Regions from separate parts of the Kitasatospora sp. NPDC028961 genome, predicted to be linked through region 1. Evidence: predicted binding sites of a transcription regulator. Region 1 holds the regulator's gene; the other holds the start of a gene.
What was found. Region 1 encodes HspR, which represses chaperone genes until heat shock. Its sites were predicted from a motif close to TTGAGNNNNNNNNNCTCAA; they were not measured.
Positions count from the first base shown of each region.

Region 2: the regulator HspR is predicted to act here: its motif matches at 6,962-6,980, upstream of lon (endopeptidase La).

Region 1 is NZ_JBVHVO010000001.1:206,332-215,908, reverse strand. It holds gene dnaK (molecular chaperone DnaK) at 1-768, shown strand, start outside; gene grpE (nucleotide exchange factor GrpE) at 765-1,385, shown strand; gene dnaJ (molecular chaperone DnaJ) at 1,551-2,699, shown strand; gene ACZ4UX_RS00950 (heat shock protein transcriptional repressor HspR) at 2,707-3,213, shown strand; gene ACZ4UX_RS00945 (helix-turn-helix domain-containing protein) at 3,426-4,415, shown strand; gene ACZ4UX_RS00940 (hypothetical protein) at 4,489-4,647, opposite strand; gene ACZ4UX_RS00935 (hypothetical protein) at 5,005-5,631, shown strand; gene ACZ4UX_RS00930 (helix-turn-helix transcriptional regulator) at 5,639-6,700, opposite strand; gene ACZ4UX_RS00925 (LuxR C-terminal-related transcriptional regulator) at 6,693-7,682, opposite strand; gene ACZ4UX_RS00920 (TDT family transporter) at 8,366-9,466, opposite strand; gene ACZ4UX_RS00915 (LysR family transcriptional regulator) at 9,537-9,577, shown strand, end outside.
Region 2 is NZ_JBVHVO010000005.1:159,681-168,706, forward strand. It holds gene ACZ4UX_RS13080 (multifunctional oxoglutarate decarboxylase/oxoglutarate dehydrogenase thiamine pyrophosphate-binding subunit/dihydrolipoyllysine-residue succinyltransferase subunit) at 1-3,225, opposite strand, end outside; gene ACZ4UX_RS13085 (sensor histidine kinase) at 3,562-4,689, opposite strand; gene ACZ4UX_RS13090 (response regulator transcription factor) at 4,768-5,505, opposite strand; gene ACZ4UX_RS13095 (rhomboid-like protein) at 6,081-6,839, shown strand; gene lon (endopeptidase La) at 7,003-9,026, shown strand, end outside.

The sequences.
Region 1 (9,577 bases):
AAGGACGTCCTGCTGCTCGACGTCACCCCGCTGTCCCTCGGCATCGAGACCAAGGGCGGCATCATGACCAAGCTGATCGAGCGCAACACCACGATCCCGACCAAGCGCTCGGAGATCTTCACCACGGCCGAGGACAACCAGCCGTCCGTGCAGATCCAGGTCTACCAGGGCGAGCGCGAGATCGCCGCGTACAACAAGAAGCTCGGCATGTTCGAGCTGACCGGTCTCCCGCCGGCCCCCCGCGGCCTGCCCCAGATCGAGGTCACCTTCGACATCGACGCCAACGGCATCATGCACGTCGGCGCCAAGGACCTCGGCACCGGCAAGGAGCAGAAGATGACCGTCACCGGCGGCTCCGCGCTGCCGAAGGACGACATCGAGCGCATGATGCGCGAGGCCGAGCAGTACGCGGAGGAGGACCACAAGCGCCGCGAGTCGGTCGAGACCCGCAACCAGGCCGAGCAGCTCGTCTACTCGACCGAGAAGTTCATCGCGGACAACGCGGAGAAGCTCCCGGCCGACGTCAAGACCGAGGTCGAGACCGCCATCGGCGAGCTCAAGGAGACCCTGAAGGGCGAGGACATCGCGGCCATCCGCGAGGCCTCCGAGAAGGTCTCCACCACCGCCCAGAAGCTCGGCCAGGCGCTCTACGCCAACGCCGACGCCGCCGGTGCCGCGCCGGCCGGTGACGCCGCCGGCGCCAAGGACGACGACGTCGTCGACGCCGAGATCGTGGACGACGAGAAGCCCAAGGGCGGTGCGGCATGACGGAGAAGCCGCAGGGTGCTGAGCCCGGCGACGACTCCGCCGCCGAGGAGGCCGTGATCGAGGCCGCCGAGGAGGCCGCGGCAGCCGGTGACACCACCGGTGCCGCGGGCGACGCCGCCGCCAAGCAGCTCGCCGAGCGGACCGCCGACCTCCAGCGCCTTCAGGCCGAGTACCAGAACTACCGCAAGCGGGTCGAGCGGGACCGTCTGACGGTCCGCGAGATCGCGGTCTCCAACATCCTGGAGTCCCTGATCCCGGTGCTGGACGACATCGGCCGGGCCCGCGAGCACGGCGAGGTGACGGGCGGGTTCAAGTCCGTCGCCGAGTCGCTGGAGACGGTCGTGGCCAAGCTGGGCCTCCAGCAGTTCGGCAAGGAGGGCGAGCCCTTCGACCCGACCATGCACGAGGCGCTGATGCACAGCTACTCCTCGGACGTCACCGAGGACACCTGCGTCCAGATCCTCCAGCCCGGCTACCGGATCGGCGAGCGGATCATCCGCCCGGCGATGGTGGCGGTCGCGGAGCCCCAGCCGGGCACCCAGACCACCTCCGCGCCGGACGCCGAGTCGGCGAAGTCCGCGGAGTCGGACAAGGCTGACGGTGGCGCGGACAGCTGACACCCCGTGCGCTGCGGAGTCGTACGCCGGCCAGTACGGCGGCCGGCTCCGCAGCGCCGTATCCGTTGACCCGGTTCCCCGCGGCGGGGAGTCCGGTGGATCCGTGGCCGGCGGGCCCACCCGCGCCGGATCCCTACCTGTTGACTCCGGGAGGTGGCGGCAGCCATGAGCGAGCGAGTGGAGAAGGACTACTACAAGGTCCTCGGCCTGCCCAAGGACGCCTCCGCCACCGAGATCAAGAAGACGTACCGCAAGCTGGCGCGCGAGTTCCACCCCGATGCGAACACGGGCGACGCCAAGGCCGAAGAGCGCTTCAAGGACATCTCCGAGGCCTATGACGTCCTGTCGGACGAGAAGCGCCGCAAGGAGTACGACGAGGCGCGCACGCTCTTCGCCAACGGCGGCTTCCGCTCCGGCGGGCCCGGCGGGGGCAGCTACAGCTTCGACTTCGGCGACCTCTTCAGCGGCAGCCAGGGCGGCGGCGCCGGCGGCGGCGGGATCGGCGACGTCTTCGGCGGCCTGTTCAACCGCGGCGGCCGGCAGGCCCAGCCGCGGCGCGGCGCGGACGTCGAGACCGAGGTGACGCTCTCCTTCGAGGAGGCGGTGGACGGCGCGACCGTTCCGCTGCGGATGACCAGCCAGGCCGCCTGCCGCACCTGCAGCGGCACCGGCGCCAAGGCCGGCACCACCCCGCGGGTCTGCCCGACCTGCGTCGGCGCCGGCACCGTCAGCCGGGGCCAGGGCGCCTTCGCGCTGTCCGAGCCGTGCCGGGACTGCCGCGGCCGCGGCATGATCGTCGACGACCCGTGCGCCGACTGCCACGGCAGCGGCCGGGCCAGTTCGGCCCGCACCATGCAGGTCCGGATCCCGGCCGGCGTCCAGGACGCCCAGCGCATCCGGCTGAAGGGCAAGGGCGCCCAGGGCGAGCGCGGCGGCCAGTCCGGCGACCTCTACGTCACCGTGCACGTCGACGCGCACCCGGTCTTCGGGCGCAAGGCCGACAACCTGACGGTGACCGTGCCGGTGACCTTCCCCGAAGCCGCTCTGGGCGGCACCATCGAGGTACCGACGCTCAACGGCCCCTCGGTGAAGCTCAGGCTGCCCCCGGGCAGCGCCAACGGCCTCACCCTGCGGGCCCGCGGCAAGGGCGCCACCCGCAAGGACGGCACCCGGGGCGACCTCCTGGTCACCGTGGAGGTCGTGGTGCCCCAGCACGTCACCGGCGACGCGCTGACGGCCCTGGAGCAGTACCGCGAGGCCACCGCCTCCGACGACCCGCGAGCCGCCCTCTTCAAGGCGGCGAAGGGAGCGTGACGACCAGATGACCCCCGACAGCGGCCCGATCGGGCCCGGCATCGGCGAAGGCCTGCCCGGCGGCGCCCCGCGTGCCCGCCGTGCGGCACCGCCGCCGCACTACGTCCTCACCGAGGACACCCCGGTCTACGTGATCTCGGTCGCCGCCGAGCTCTCCGGCCTGCACCCGCAGACCCTGCGCCAGTACGACCGGCTCGGCCTGGTCTGTCCCGACCGCACCGCGGGCCGCGGCCGCCGCTACTCCAGCCGCGACATCCAGCAGCTGCGCGAGGTGCAGCGGCTGTCCCAGGACGAGGGCATCAACCTCGCCGGCATCAAGCGGATCATCGAGCTGGAGAACCAGGTCACCGCGCTGCAGTCGCGGATCACCGAGCTGGTCGACTCGCTCGAAGGCGCCGCCTCCGCGCTCCAGCAGCGCGAGGCCGCCGTCCACGCCTCCTACCGGCGGGATCTCGTCCCCTACCAGCCGCCGAGCCAGTCCAGCGCCCTGGTCGTCTGGCGTCCCAAGCGGTAACCCCGCCACCACGGCACCCGCCGCCGGCTCCCTCCTGATCGGGGGGTGCCGGCGGCTCGGTCGTCTGTGAGAGAGTGCTGGACCGGAGCGTGCCCCTGGCAGGCAGAGCTGTCGGTGGCAGTCCTTACCGGCCGTGACCGCGACCTAGGATGCCTGGTACAACCGACTTTAGAACGTTGACTACTTGTCCGGTCGACGACAGGGAGCCGAAGATGAGTGGGCGAGAGCAGCCCGGTCCCGCAGGTGGCGGATCGCGAATACTGTCTGCCGACGCCCGCTCGCTCTATCTCAGGACCGTCCACGGCAACGGCCGGCTGACAATCGGCGCCGGCCCGGGCGAGACCGCCGCGCTCCGCGAGCTCATGGACCTCGGTCTGCTCATTCCGGACAGTGACGAACCCGGCTCGCTCATCGCGGTCGACCCGGCCCAGCTCTCCTTCAGCCTGAGCTCCGCCTGGCAGCGCCAGGCCCTCGACCTGCTGGCCCGCGCCGTCGCCCTGCCGGCCGATCTCAGCGAATTGGCCGACGCCTTTCACAGCCCCGACCAGTCGGGCGGCCCCATCGAATACGTCCAGGGCAAAGCGCTCATCAATCAGCGCCTCCAGCAATGCATGGCCACCGGGATGACCGAGGGCCTCGCCATGCAGCCGGGCGGCCCCCGCCCGCCCGAGCTGCTCGCCGCGGGAATGGAACGGGACCTCAAGAGCCTGCAGCAGGGCGCTTCGATGCGCACGATCTACAACGCGAGCACCCGATACCACCAGCCCACCCGCGAATACGTGTCCCGGCTGGCGAAGGAGGGTTATCAGTTTCGCACCCTGGACGAGCCCTATGCCCGCCTCATCATTGTCGACCGGCGGCTCGCGGTAATTCCGGTGGGCGATGACGACCTGGCCGCTTTCATCCACGATCCGGCGGTCATCAAATATCTCGTGGAAGAGGTATTCGAGCGGAACTGGGGCCGGGCGCTGGAGTTCGACGGCGACACCACCGTCCCGCAGCAGGTGGTCTCCCGGCTGCGTCAGACGATCATCGACCTGCTTCTTTCCGGTACGAACCATCGGGTCATCGCCCGCAGACTCGGCATCAGCGAGCGCACGCTGGCGCGACATATCGCCGAGATGCGGGAGGACTACAACGTCGACTCCCTGTTCCAGCTGGGCTACGTCCTCGGCCGGGCCGCGCAGCACCGGCCGGAGTGAGGGCCCCGAACGGCGGCGGGCGCCCGCGCCTGGAGCCTTTCGGCACTCGAACGTCCGCTATGACAGGGAGCGGTCAGCCCCAGTTCATGTCATTGGCGACGAGGTAAACGGCGGCCTTGGCGCGGGAATCCCCGGCACCTGCGTCCACCTGCGGCTGCGTACCGTTTGACAGGACGCAGACACCGGCCAAAGCTCCGGCCGCGATGGCAATCGGAAGCACGACCTTGCGCACAAGCCTGGACATACGGGACACCAGCCCACTCCCTTTCCGAAAGTTGCTCTAGCCGAACTAATAGCACTGGAGTCCACATGATGCCGCACGCCGAGTTGTGGTGTCACCTCCCCGTTGTCCCCCGGCGGCGTCATCTCCCTGCCAGGCAGCCAGATGACAGGGCAGAAACCTGGACGCGAGCGTGACCACTGATAGACGATCAGTTCGCCCCCGATGGTCCAGCACCAGGTCAAAAACCTGTTGCTGTACGGTCAATTCTTCGTCACCACAGGGCACTGGATCCACCTGAAGCAGCAACTACTCTCAACGCCTGCCGGCACCGTCCCCCAATCCGGTCGGCCTTCCCCCGGAGTCGACATGACCGAGCCCTACCTGCGTCACCACGACAGCCAGGCCCCCGAGGGCCGGCGTGCACGTGTGTTCCTGGCCGCGCCGCTGATGCGGTTGACCGGCCCCGCGGACAGCGTGGTGACCCTGGCCAGCCGGACGCGGCTGACGACACTTCGCACCACGCTCCTGCGCAGCGGTGCCGCCGTGTACAGCGCCCACCACAGTGACGCCTGGACGATCGCCGGCCGGGCCCCCGAGCCCCGGGTGCCGTCGGACTTCCGGGCCCTGCAGTCCGCCGACCTGGTCTTCGCCTACGTCGGTGCGCCGCTCTCCGCCGGTGTGAGCCTGGAACTGGGCTGGGCGTCGGCGCTGCGCAAGCCGATCGTCCTGCTGGTGGACGAGGCGATCACGCACAACCCGCTGATCGCCACCATCGAGCAGGTCGCCCCGGTGCTGCCGCTGGTCTTCGACGACACCTGGTCGCAGGAGGCCCTCCACCACACCGTGGAGACCGCCCTCGACTGGGCCGGCATGGCGCTCTCGCTGCGCGAGGGTTTCTGGACCGCCCCCGGCGACCAGTTCAGCATCCCGCGCCAGCAGCCCCCGGTGGTCGGTCCGACCGGCTACTGGCCGACCGGCGCGGCGACCGGCTGACCCCGGCTCACCCATCGGACTCCCCCGGCCGGGCTCCCCGCATCTGCCAGCCGAGCTGGAAGAGCGTCTCCGCGTCGTAGAGCTCGCGCAGACGCGAGATGTGACCGGCCACCGTCCGCTCGCTCAGCCCCAGCCGGCCCGCGATCGTCCGCTGCGTCAGCCCCTGCGACAGCAGCCGGCCGATCTGGTCGTGCACCACCGGCTCGGTGGCGCCGGCGGCCAGCGCCGACCAGTTCACCCCCTCCGCCTGGCGCCACTGCTGCTCGAACACGTCCACCAGGAAGGCGACCGTCGCGGAGTCCTCCACCAGGGCCGCGCTGGTGTTGTCCGGCGCGGCCGGGATCAGCGCCACCCTGCGATCGAAGATCAGCACCCGCCTGAACGGCGCGGCCAGGGTGCGGATCGGGCTGCCGAGCCGGGCCGACGCCGCCGCGTACTCGACCGTCGGCGCGTCGAGGCGGGCGCTCGCCTCGTAGATCGTGCGCATGGTGCCGCCGCGGGCGAGGTAGCGGCGGGTGTGCTCCAGCGCGTCCCGCATGTGGGCGGCCGGCCGGGCGCCGCCGGGCTGGGCCGCCCAGGCCTCGCGGTGGTGCTCGTCGGCGAGCTGTGAGATCAGGTGGCGGATCTGCCCCATGCCGGTGATCCGCCGGGCGCCGCCGGTGCGGTCCTCCCGGCCGGGCGCGGCGTCGTAGGCCTTCGTCAGGTCGTCGATCAGCTCCGGGACGAGCGCCGCCCGGGCCAGCAGGCGCGCCCCCTCCTCGCGCAGCCCGGCCCCGATCCGCTCCCCGACGGCACGCGGGTTCACCACGCTGTACACGCCGTCCGCGTAGCGCGGTGTGAGCAGCCCGACGTCGGTCAGCTGCCGGACCGACCGGGCGTCCTGGGCGCTCACCTCGGCGATCGGCAGCCGGCCGCCCTCGCGCAGGATGGTCCGGTACAGCTCGCGGGCGTCGGCGTCCGGCAGCGGGGCCTCGGTCATCGCGGCATCGGTCATCGCGGCATCGGTCATCGCGGCGTCGGTCATCGCGGCGTCGGTCATCGCGGCCTCGGTCATCGCGGCGTCAGTCATCGCGGCCGCCCCGCATCAGCCAGCCGAGCTGGAACAGGGTCTGTGCGCCGTGGCGCTCGCGCAGCCGGGAGATGTGCGCGGCCACGGTGCGCTCGCTGAGGCCCAGCCGGGTGGCGACGGTGCGCTGGGTGAGGCCCTTGGCGAGCAGCCGGCCGACCCGGTCGGGGGCCTCCTGCGCGACGCCCCGGGCGAGGGTGCCGGCCCAGTCGGTGGGGTCGGCCCGGGCCCAGTCGCGTTCGAAGGCGCCGACCAGGAAGGCGATCGCGGCCGGGTCGGAGATGAAGGCGGCGGTGCTGTGGTCCTCGTTGGCGGAGATCACCGCGACCGAGCGGTCGAAGACGAACAGGCGCTGGAACGGCTCGTCCAGGATCCGGATCTGCGAGCCGTGCCGGGTGACCTCGTCCGCGTAGGCGAGCGCGGCCGGGTCGGAGACCGCGACCGGCTGGTAGACGGTGCGCAGCGAGCAGCCGCGCTGCAGCAGCCGGAGGTCCTGGAGGAGCGCGATCTTCAGGGCGTCGGCCGGGCGGTGGCCCGGCTGGGCGGTGAGGACCTCCGTCCGGCAGTCGGCGACCAGTTGGGAGATGCGCTGGCGGATGTGGACGTGGCCCTCGATGTAGACGGCGCCGCCGGAGCGCTCGGGCGGGCGGGGCATCGCGTCGTACGCCCGGGTGAGGGTGTCCAGCGCGCCGGGCAGGTTCTCGGCGCGGACCAGCAGCCGGGTGGCCTCGCTGCGCAGTTCGGCGCCGAGCCGGTCGCTGACCGAGCGCGGGCTGACGGCGGTGTAGCAGGCGTCCATCGGGTTGGGCATCAGCAGGCCGATGTCGACCAGGAGCCGCAGCGCGGCCCGGTCGGACTCGGGGACGTCGGCGGCGGGGACGCGGCCGCCACGGGCGAGGACGGCCAGGTAGAGCTGCCGGGCCGCCTCGTCGGGCTCACCGCCCGGCGCGCTGGTGCCCGGGGCGGCCGTCGGATCCGCCGTCACCTCGAACACTCCCTGCCGGATGGGTCTCGGATCTGCCTGTGCCGCGCGTGCCCCCCGCACGGGTCGATCGTGGTCGCGGTACCGCGCGCCGCACGCGATCACGGTACTGCCGACCGGCGGACCCCCGGGGACCGGGTGCCGTCGCACACGGGTTTCCCGGGGGTCGCCGGTAGCACGCCAATCCCAGGGCGCTCCCGGCGAGGCGGAGCAGCAACGCCTCGCCGGTTCCGGTCCCGGGGACCATCACCACACATGGCGTCCCGGCCGGCGCTCTTCCCCCCGACATGCAGGTACGGACGTACCTCTCGCATCCAGTATCGAAGAGCAAGTCACCACCATCGGGCTGCGATCGCCCGGACGGCTTGGCGTGTCTCCACCATCACAGCGTGACGGCCGGTGAACAAGTGCCGCCCGACTGCATGTTTTCGCAATTGCAGGAACCTGCACCGTGAATCCGTGGCGGCCCCCGGGCGGACCACCGGGGTCGGGGAAGGAAGGCCAGGTCAGGGCGATGGCGGGGCGGGCGGCGACCGTCCGTTCAGTCGGCTGCGGAGCGGGGCGCTCCGAATCCGGACTGCCCCATCGGGCAGCCTTCGCCGATCCTGCACGATCCCTTCACAGAATCCCCCTCCACGCTCCGGTCACCTATCGTGACCGCTCTTGCCGCTACCGTGACGGCTCTGCTAGCGGGCCAGCAGCCTGCCGCCGGCCAGCCCGGCCGCGGTGCCGCCGGCCGCCACGGCCCAGGCGGCGGCCAGCAGGACGAAGAGCCCGGCCGCGAGGCCGGTGAACCCGGCGAAACCGGTGTGCCGGGCGAGCGCGGAGGCGCCGGTGACGCAGGTGCCGACCGGGAAGGTGTAGGCCCACCAGGTCATCGTGAAGGGCATCCCGGCCCGGCGGGCCCGCAGGTTGGCCGCGGTGGCGATGACCAGCCAGAGCATCGCGACCCCGAGCACCGCCACCCCGTAGAGCTCGGCGAGGGCGAGCGCCACCGGTGCCAGCTGCGGCGCCACCGGGCGTGCGGCGTCGGCGAGTTGGTGGACGGCCGTGGTGGACTGACCGAGCGGGCCGAGCACCAGGAAGAGCGACGGGGTGAGCACCAGGGCGGACAGCTTGCTGTGCACCAGCCCGGTGAGCACCACCGGCAGCAGCGCCAGGATGGCCAGCAGCCCGACCCCGAACAGCGCGCAGCAGCCGTACAGCAGACTCTGCTGCGCGGTGCCGGCCGGCAGGTGCGGGACGAGCGCGGGGCCGGTCGCGGAGGCGACCAGCGGCGCCACCACCGGCAGCAGCCAGGTCGGGTTGGCCTCCAGCGGGGAGACGGCGTGCCGGGTGATCATCAGGTACGGGACGCCGGCCGCGACCGCCAGGGCATAGAGCGTGCCGATGCCCCAGAGCGCCGCGTCCACCGCGACGGCCGGGCCGGTGCCGATCACCCGCGAGCCGAGGGTGAGGGTGCCCAGGCCGACCGAGAGCATGGCGATCGGCGGGCACCCGTAGAAGACCGCGGTGGCCGGGTTGTCCAGCAGGTGGGCGCGGGCCTCGGCGCGGTACCGGAGGAGGTGGACCACCCGCGCGGGGACGAGCACCAGCAGCGCGACCGCGCCGAGCGCCCACATCAGCTCGCCGAACCCGATCAGCCCCGGCAGCCGGACGGGCAGCGCGACCGCGCCGTTGCCGACGATCGCGGTGCCCATCACCACCGCGTACCAGTTGGGACCGAGCTGGGCGAGGTCGAAGCGGGCGGTGCGGGTGAGCGGTCGGACGCCGGTGAGGATGGCCATGGAACCACCGTGCCGTCCGCCTCCGGCCACCGGTAGCGCCCACCGACCTATGAGGGCATAGCCTGAATCTATGGCTCTCTCCCCGCACGTCCCCGAGCTCGGCGCCCTGGA
Region 2 (9,026 bases), on a different contig from region 1:
CTGCCAGCGCAGCAGGTGGAAGTAGTTCGACGGCAGGGTCGGCATGGCGACCGTCATGTTGTTCTGCGCGCACAGCTGCAGGAAGCGCTCCGGGCGGGCGGACGAGTGGTCCGGGCCCTGGCCCTCGTAGCCGTGCGGCAGCAGCAGGGTGACGCCGGAGTGCTGGCCCCACTTCTGCTCGGCGGAGGCGATGTACTCGTCCACCACGGTCTGCGCGCCGTTGACGAAGTCGCCGAACTGCGCCTCCCACATGACCAGCGAGTTCGGCCGCGTCAGCGAGTAGCCGTACTCGAAGCCCATCGCCGCGTACTCGGACAGCAGGCTGTCGTACACGGTGTAGCGGGCCTGGTCCTCGGTCAGGTACAGCAGCGGGGTGTAGTCCTCGCCGGAGACCCGGTCGATGAGCACCGCGTGGCGCTGGCCGAAGGTGCCGCGGCGGCTGTCCTGGCCGGCGAGGCGGACGGGGTGGCCCTCCATCAGCAGCGAGCCGATGGCGAGGGTCTCGCCCATCGCCCAGTCGATGGTGTTGTCCTCGACCGAGGCGGCCCGGCGCTGCAGCTGCGGCAGCAGGCGCGGGTGGACGGTCAGCCAGTCCGGCAGGTTGACCTGCGAGGCGGCGATCCTCTTCACCATCTCCTGGGAGATGCCGGTCTGGATGTTGACCGGGAAGTCCGCCTGCGGCTTGCCGTTGGAGGCCGGGGCCGGCGTCTGGGCGGCGTCGCGGACCTCGGCGAAGACCTTCTCCAGCTGGCCCTGGAAGTCCTGGAGCGCCTGCTCCGCCTCTTCCATGGTGATGTCGCCGCGACCGATCAGGCCCTCGGTGTACAGCTTGCGCACCGAGCGCTTCTTGTCGATCAGGTCGTACATCAGCGGCTGGGTGAACGACGGGTTGTCGGCCTCGTTGTGACCGCGGCGGCGGTAGCAGATGAGGTCGATCACGACGTCCTTGTGGAACGCCTGACGGAACTCGAAGGCGAGCCGCGCGACGCGGACCACGGCCTCCGGGTCGTCGCCGTTCACGTGGAAGATCGGCGCCTCGATCATGCGGGCCACGTCGGTGCAGTACATCGACGAGCGGCTGCTCGCGGGCGCGGCGGTGAAGCCGACCTGGTTGTTGACCACGACGTGCACGGTGCCGCCGGTGCGGTAGCCGCGCAGCTGCGACATGTTCAGGGTCTCCGCGACGACGCCCTGGCCGGCGAAGGCCGCGTCGCCGTGGATCTGGATCGGCAGCACCGGGAAGGTGGTGCCGCCCTGGTCCAGGATGTCCTGCTTGGCGCGGGCGATGCCCTCGACGACCGGGTCCACGGCCTCCAGGTGGGAGGGGTTCGCGGCGAGCGAGACCTTGATGGTCTCGCCGTCCAGGCCGGTGAAGGTGCCCTCGGAGCCGAGGTGGTACTTCACGTCGCCGGAGCCGTGCATCGACTTCGGGTCGAGGTTGCCCTCGAACTCGCCGAAGATCTTGCCGTACGGCTTGCCGACGATGTTGGCCAGCACGTTGAGGCGGCCGCGGTGGGCCATGCCGATGACGGCCTCGTCCAGGCGGTGCTCGGCCGCCGAGTCGATGGTCGCGTCCAGCAGCGGGATGAGCGACTCGCCGCCCTCCAGCGAGAAGCGCTTCTGCCCGACGTACTTGGTCTGCAGGAAGGTCTCGAAGGCCTCGGCCGAGTTCAGCCGGCGCAGGATGCGCAGCTGCTCCTCGCGCTCCGGCTTGGTGTACGGCTTCTCCAGGCGCTCCTGCAGCCACTTGCGCTGCGTCGGGTCCTGGATGTGCATGTACTCGATGCCGACCGTGCGGCAGTACGTGTTGCGCAGCAGGCCGAGGATGTCGCGCAGCTTCATCATCCGCTGGCCGCCGAAGCCGCCGACCGCGAACTCGCGCTCCAGGTCCCACAGGGTGAGGCCGTGCGTGGTGACGTCGAGGTCGGGGTGCTTGCGCTGCTTGTACTCCAGCGGGTCGGTGTCGGCCATGAGGTGGCCGCGGACCCGGTAGGAGTGGATCAGCTCGATGACGCGGGCGGTCTTGTTGACCTCGTCGTCGTGCGTGGTGGCCACGTCGGTGGCCCAGCGGACCGGCTCGTACGGGATCCGCAGCGACTCGAAGATCTCGTCGTAGAAGCCGTTCTCGCCCAGCAGCAGCCGGTGGATCTCGCGCAGGAACTCGCCGGACGCCGCGCCCTGGATGACGCGGTGGTCGTAGGTCGAGGTCAGCGTCATGATCTTGGAGACGCCCAGCCGGGACAGCGTCTCCGGGGCGGAGCCCTGGAACTCGGCCGGGTACTCCATGGCGCCGACGCCGACGATGGTGCCCTGGTTCTGCATCAGGCGCGGCACGGAGTGCACGGTGCCGATGCCGCCGGGGTTGGTCAGCGAGACCGTGACGCCGGTGAAGTCGTCCATGGTCAGCTTGTTGGCGCGGGCCCGGCGGACGATGTCCTCGTAGGCCTGCCAGAAGCCGAAGAAGTCGAGGGTCTCGGCCTTCTTGATCGCCGCGACCACGAGCTGGCGGTCGCCGTTCGGCTTCACCAGGTCGATGGCCAGGCCCAGGTTCACGTGCTCGGGCTTGACCAGGTACGACTTGCCGTCCTTCACCTGGTAGCTGTGGTTCATGCCCGGCGAGGCCTTGATGGCCTGGACCAGGGCGTAACCGATCAGGTGCGTGAAGGAGACCTTGCCACCGCGGGCGCGCTGCAGGTGGTTGTTGATGACGATGCGGTTGTCGATCAACAGCTTGGCCGGCACGGCGCGCACGGAGGTCGCCGTGGGCACCTCCAGCGAGGCGTCCATGTTGGTCGCCACCGCCTTGGAGGGGCCGCGGAGCTGGACCAGCTCGGGGCCGGTCTCGGCGGGCGCGGCCGGCGCCGGAGCGGCGGCCTTCGGGGCCGGGGGCGCGGCAGGAGCTGCGGCGAGGGGCGCGGGCGCCGGGGCCGCGGCGGCGGGCGCTGGCGCGGCCGGTGCGGCGGGGGCGGGCGCGGCCGGAGCAGCAGCGGCGGGCGCGGGGGCGGCAACGGGGGTCGGCGTGGGGCCGACCTGGGTCGCGGCCTGGGTCACTGGGGTCACCTCGGTACCGGGCTTGTAGTCGGCGAAAAAGTCCCACCAGGCTCGGTCGACCGAGTTCGGGTCCTGGAGGTACTGCTGGTAGATCTCGTCGACGAGCCACTCATTGGGGCCGAAGCCAGTGGAGCTTGCCGAGCTGTTGGGGGTTTCTTGGGACTGTGGCGACACGGCGGCAACCGCCCTCTTCCGCTTCCTTTTGGGATGTTTGGACAGCGGGGATTAAGGCTACGCCCCTGACCAGTGATCGCGCAGTCCCCAGGGCTCAGGCGTCGCCCAGATCACAGTCCTGACCTGCAGGTTGGCTGAAAATGTGCGTTAGAAAGCCGCCTCGGATGGGAAGCGATCGCTTCCGATCAGCCGCTATATATGGATGAAACCGGACAAATCATAGTCCGGAGCCACCTGGATCGTCCGTCCACGTCTGTGTCGCTTCTGTGACATGCGGGCGACGTCCGATCGACGCGGGCGGGTGCCCGGGGCCGCCGAGCGGACCCCGGGCGGGCGCTACCGCGGGCCGGGCAGCCGGACCTCGATCCGGCAGCCGGGGGAGGCCTCCGCCACCTCGATCCGCCCGCCGTGCAGGTCCACCGCCCAGCGGGCGATGGCCAGCCCCAGCCCGGTGCCGCCGTCGGAGCCGGGCCCCTGGGCGGTGGCGGTGCCGCTGCGGCTGAACCGCTCGAAGACCCGGGTGCGGTCGGCCGCCGGGATGCCCGGCCCCTCGTCCTCGACCTCCAGCAGCAGCGCGCCGGGCTCGCCGCCGGGCCGGGCCCGGACCGTGACGGTGCCGCCGGGCGGGGAGTGCTTGCAGGCGTTGTCGACCAGGTTGGCGACCACCTGGTGGAGCCGCTCGGTGTCCGCCACGCCGGTCAGGCCGGCCGGGCTGACCTCCAGGGCCAGCCGGACGTCCCCGCGCCGGGAGAAGGCCCCGCCGGCCGTCGCGCCGTCCACGGTGACGCCGCGCAGCACGCCGTCCAGGAACTCGCGCACCTCGAAGGGGCGCGCGTCCAGGTCCACCACCCCGTCGTCGATCTTGGACAGGTCGAGCAGGTGGGTGACCAGCCGGCCGAGCCGTTCGGTCTGCTCCAGGGCGGCGCCCAGGGTCGCGGGATTGGGCTGGACCACGCCGTCCACCACGTTCTCCAGCACGGCGCGCAGCGCGGCGATGGGCGTGCGCAGCTCGTGGGAGACGTTGGCGACAAGCTCCCGGCGGTGCCGGTCGGCGGCCTCCAGGTCGGCCGCCATGTGGTTGAAGGTGGCCGCCAGCTCGCCGATCTCGTCCCGGGAGCTCACCTCGACCCGGCGGCTGTAGTCGCCGGAGGCCATCGCGCGGGCGGCGGCGGTCATGTCGCGCAGCGGGGCGGTCAACCCGTGCGCGAGGAACTGCATGAAGAGCAGCGAAGCGATCATGGAGAAGACCATGATGATCCGGATCTGCGTCTCGGAGCGGATCGCCACCACGACCATGCCGGTGGCGAGGAAGACCGAGACGATCACCAGGAGGGCGAGCTTGCCCTTGATCGAGCGGACCGGGTCGAGCGGCCGGATGTCGGCCCACACCCGGTGGGCGGCGCGGGCGGCCAGCGTGGGCCGGGCGCCGTCGGCGTCGCCGTTGCGTTGCTGTGGAAAGGTCATTGGTCCCCTGTGATCCCCGCGGGTCCGCGCGGCGGTTCGGGACACGGGCCCCCCGGAGGCCCGGTGCCCGAGGCGCCGCTAGGAGAGCGGGGCCTCCAGCGCGTAGCCGACCCCGTGGACGGTGCGGATCCAGCTGGCGCCGATCTTCCGGCGCAGCGCCTTGACGTGGCTGTCCACGGTGCGGGTGCCGGACGCGTCCGTCCAGTCCCAGACCTCGGCCAGCAGTTGCTCGCGGGTGAGTACCGCCCGCGGCTGTGCGGCCAGGCAGGCGAGCAGGTCGAACTCGGTCGGCGTCAGGTGGACGTCGCCCGAGGCCAGCCGGACCCGGCGCTGCACGTGGTCGATCTCCAACTCGCCGAAGCGCAGCGAGCCGAGCGCCGGTGTGCGGGCCGCCTGCTGGGCGCGCTCGACGCGGCGCAGCAGGACGTTGACCCGGGCCGCCAGCTCCCGCATGGAGAACGGCTTGGTCATGTAGTCGTCGGCGCCCACGCCGAGACCGACCAGGAGGTCCGTCTCGTCGTCACGCGCGGTCAGCATCAGGACCGGTACCGGGCGTTGGGCCTGGATCCGGCGGCACACCTCAAGGCCGTCGAAGCCGGGCAGCATGATGTCGAGCACGACCAGGTCGGGCTGCCAGGTGTGGAACCCGTCGACCGCGCCCGGGCCGTCGTGGGCCACGGCGACCTTGAAGCCCTCCGCGCCCAGCCGGGCCGCGATCGACTCGGCGATCGTGGGCTCGTCCTCCACCACCAGCACTCTGCGCTGGCTGCTCACCGTGCCGCCGCTGTTCTGGTTGTCCTGCTGAATTTCTGTCACGGTCACGCCACCGCCCCCAGGGCTGCGGGCCGGCCACCTGTGGGGATGGCGAGGCTCCGCTCGTAGTCTTGTTCCGTCGTGGACTGTGCCGGGTCCGCCGTCCCGTAGCGCGTGCGGAGTCGGAGGACAGGTGTGGACTGCCCACCGCTCCCGCACACTTCGCAGCGTACGGACACCCGGTGCTTCCCGGCAGGTGGACCGGATGTTTCCGGCCCGTGGGCCGGCCGTCCGGCCGCCCGTCGGACCCACTCGGAAGTGGGCACGGGCCAGTACCTTACCCGCCGATTTTTCACTGCGTAACGGTACGTATGCACTCCAGTTGGCGACAAGCCGCCGGTCAGAGCCGCTACTCGTGCGTAGACGGAGTGCAGGTCTGTACCAATCCTGGAGTCGCGCGCCACATGATGTTCACGGGGTATTCCCAGCTGGCTCCCAGGACCCCGAAGTACCGTGGTCACGACAAGTCGCACAGGTGGGATTTCCGGCGCGCGCCGGTACGTTGAGCACCGGACGGGGGCCGGAGGCTGCGGGTCTGGAGCGGAGGCGGCATGGCGGAGCTGCGGAGGAACGCTGTGGTGAGCGGGCCGCGTCCGGGGCCGCCGTACGGGATGCTCCGGTTCGGCCTGCGGGCCGGTCTGGCCGTCTGGGTGCTCGCCCGGGTGCCGACGCCCCGGCGCAACCCCTTCGCGCTCGGCTACCTCGCCGTGGTCGTGGCCACCACCACCTTCGCCGGGCTGGCCGACCCGGACCTCGTGCTCCGGCTGCAGGAGGCCTCCAGTTCGGACGGGCACAACCTGGTCCACCACCCGCTGCGCGCCCTGCTGTTCAGCGGCTTCTGGGTGTCCGGGACGATCTGGATGCCCTACCTCTGGGCCTTCGCCTTCACCGTCGCGCCGCTGGAGCGCCGGGTGGGCGCCGTCCGGGCCGCGGCGGTCTTCGGGATCGGGCACGTCACGGCGACGGTGCTCTCCCAGTCGGTGGTGATCACCGCCGTGGCGACCGGCCGGATGGAGCCCCGCGCGCTGGACTGCCTGGACATCGGGGTCAGCTACGGCGTGCTGGTCAGTCTCGGTGCGCTGGCCGGGCTGCTGCCGCCGCACGGGCGGCTGCTCGCGCTCGGCGGCGCCGCCGTCCTGGTCGCCGAGCAGATCGCCGGCGACCGGGACCTGGTGACCGGGGTCGGCCACCCGGTGGCGCTGCTGACCGGGGTCGCGCTCTGGCGCTGGCTGCGGAACGGGCCCGGCCCCCGGTGGCGGCGCCCGGAGGCGGCGGCCGTCGGCGCCACGGGCCCGGCGCAGGCCCAGGGGGCGACCGCCCTGCTGGACCGCGCGTAACTGCCGGGTGCTCCCGGGGGGTGGCGCGCGCCCCCGCGAGGCGTTTTTGACACCCTTTCCCGGACCCCTCCTTGTTCGCTCCCGGCGAACAGGGCGGGGGGAACATTCCATCGCTGCGAAACCTTAGTCAGGTCAACTCAACTTCGCTGACTGGGGAGAGATCATGGCATCGACGTCCACTCCGCTCACCCTGCCCGTACTGCCGCTCGACGACGAGGTCGTGCTCCCGGGCATGGTCGTCCCGCTGGACCTCAAGGACACCGAGGTGCGTGCCGCGGTCGAGGCCGCGCGGGCCGCGGCCGCCGGCGCCGGCAAGCCCCAGGTGCTGCTGGTGCCGCGGGTGGACGGCTCGTACGCGGCGGTCGGCACCCTCGCCACCGTCGAGCAGGTCGGGCGGCTGGCCGACGGGGAGCCGGCCGCGCTGGTCCGCGCCGTGCGCCGGGTCCGGATCGGCGTCGGTACCACCGGGCCCGGTGCCGCGCTCTGGGTGGAGACCACGCCGTTCCGGGAGTCCTCGGAGGGCACGCCGGTGGCCGGCCGCGCCGCCGAGCTGGTCAGGGAGTACAAGGCGCTCTCCACCCAGTGGCTGCGCAAGCGCGGCGCCTGGCAGATCGTCGACCGGGTGGCCCAGATCGAGGGCGTCGGCGAGCTGGCCGACAACATCGGCTACGCGTCCTTCGTCACCGCGGAGCAGAAGCTCAAGGTGCTGCTGGAGGCCGACCAGGTGGCTCGCCTGGAGTACGCCCTCACCCTGCTGCGCGACCACCTCGCCGAGGAGGAGGTCAACGACACCATCCGCAAGGACGTCGAGGAGGGCGTGGCCAAGCAGCAGAAGGAGTTCCTGCTCCGCCGCCAGCTGGAGGCCGTCCGCAAGGAGCTGGCCGAGCTGAACGGCGACCCGGCCGACGAGGAGGGCGACTACCGCGCCCGGGTCGAGGCCGCCGACCTGCCCGGGAAGGTCCGCGAGGCCGCGCTGAAGGAGGTCGACAAGCTGGAGCGGGCGTCCGACCAGTCGCCCGAGGGCTCCTGGATCCGCACCTGGCTGGACACCGTCCTGGAGCTGCCCTGGAACGAGCGCACCGAGGACGCCTACGACATCGCCGGCGCCCGGGCCGTGCTGGACGCGGACCACTCCGGCCTCGGGGACGTCAAGGACCGGATCGTCGAGTACCTGGCCGTCCGCAAGCGCCGGGCCGACCAGGGGCTCGGCCTGGTCGGCGGCCGCCGCGGCGGTGCGGTGCTGGCGCTGGTCGGCCCGCCCGGCGTCGGCAAGACCTCGCTGGGCGAGTCGGTGGCCAGGGCGATGGGCCGCACCTTCGTCCGGGTGGCGCTCGGCGGCGTCCGGGACGAGGCGGAGATCCGCGGCCACCGGCGCACCTACGTCGGCGCGCTGCCCGGTCGCCTGGTGCGCGCGATCAAGGAGGCCGGCTCGATGAACCCGGTCGTCCTGCTCGACGAGATCGACAAGGTCGGCTCCGACTACCGGGGGGACCCGGCGGCCGCCCTGCTGGAGGTGCTGGACCCGGCGCAGAACCACACCTTCCGGGACCACTACCTGGAGGTCGAGCTGGACCTCTCGGACGTGGTCTTCCTCGCCACCGCCAACGTGCTGGAGGCCATCCCGGAGGCGCTGCTCGACCGGATGGAGCTGGTCCGGCTGGACGGCTACACCGAGGACGAGAAGGTCGTCATCGCCCGGGACCACCTGCTCCCGCGCCAGCTGGAGAAGGCCGGACTGACGAGCGCGGAGGTCTCCGTCGAGGAGGAGGCGCTGCGCAAGCTCGCCGGGGAGTACACCCGCGAGGCCGGCGTCCGCACCCTCGAACGCTCGATCGCCCGGGTGCTGCGCAAGATCGCCGCGCAGTCCGAGCTGGGCGAGCGCGAGCTGCCCGCCGCGATCGGCGCGGGCGAGCTGCGCGCGCTGATCGGCCGGCCCCACCACGTCCCGGAGGCGGCCCAGGAGCCCGCCGAGCGGCGGACCGCCGTACCGGGTGTGGCGACCGGCCTGGCGGTGACGGGCGCCGGCGGCGACGTGCTGTACATCGAGGCCTCGCTGGCGGACGCCGAGACGGGCGGCACCGGGCTCACCCTCACCGGGCAGCTGGGCGACGTGATGAAGGAGTCCGCGCACATCGCGCTCTCCTACCTGCGCTCGCGCGGCGCCGAGCTGGAGCTGCCGGTCACCTC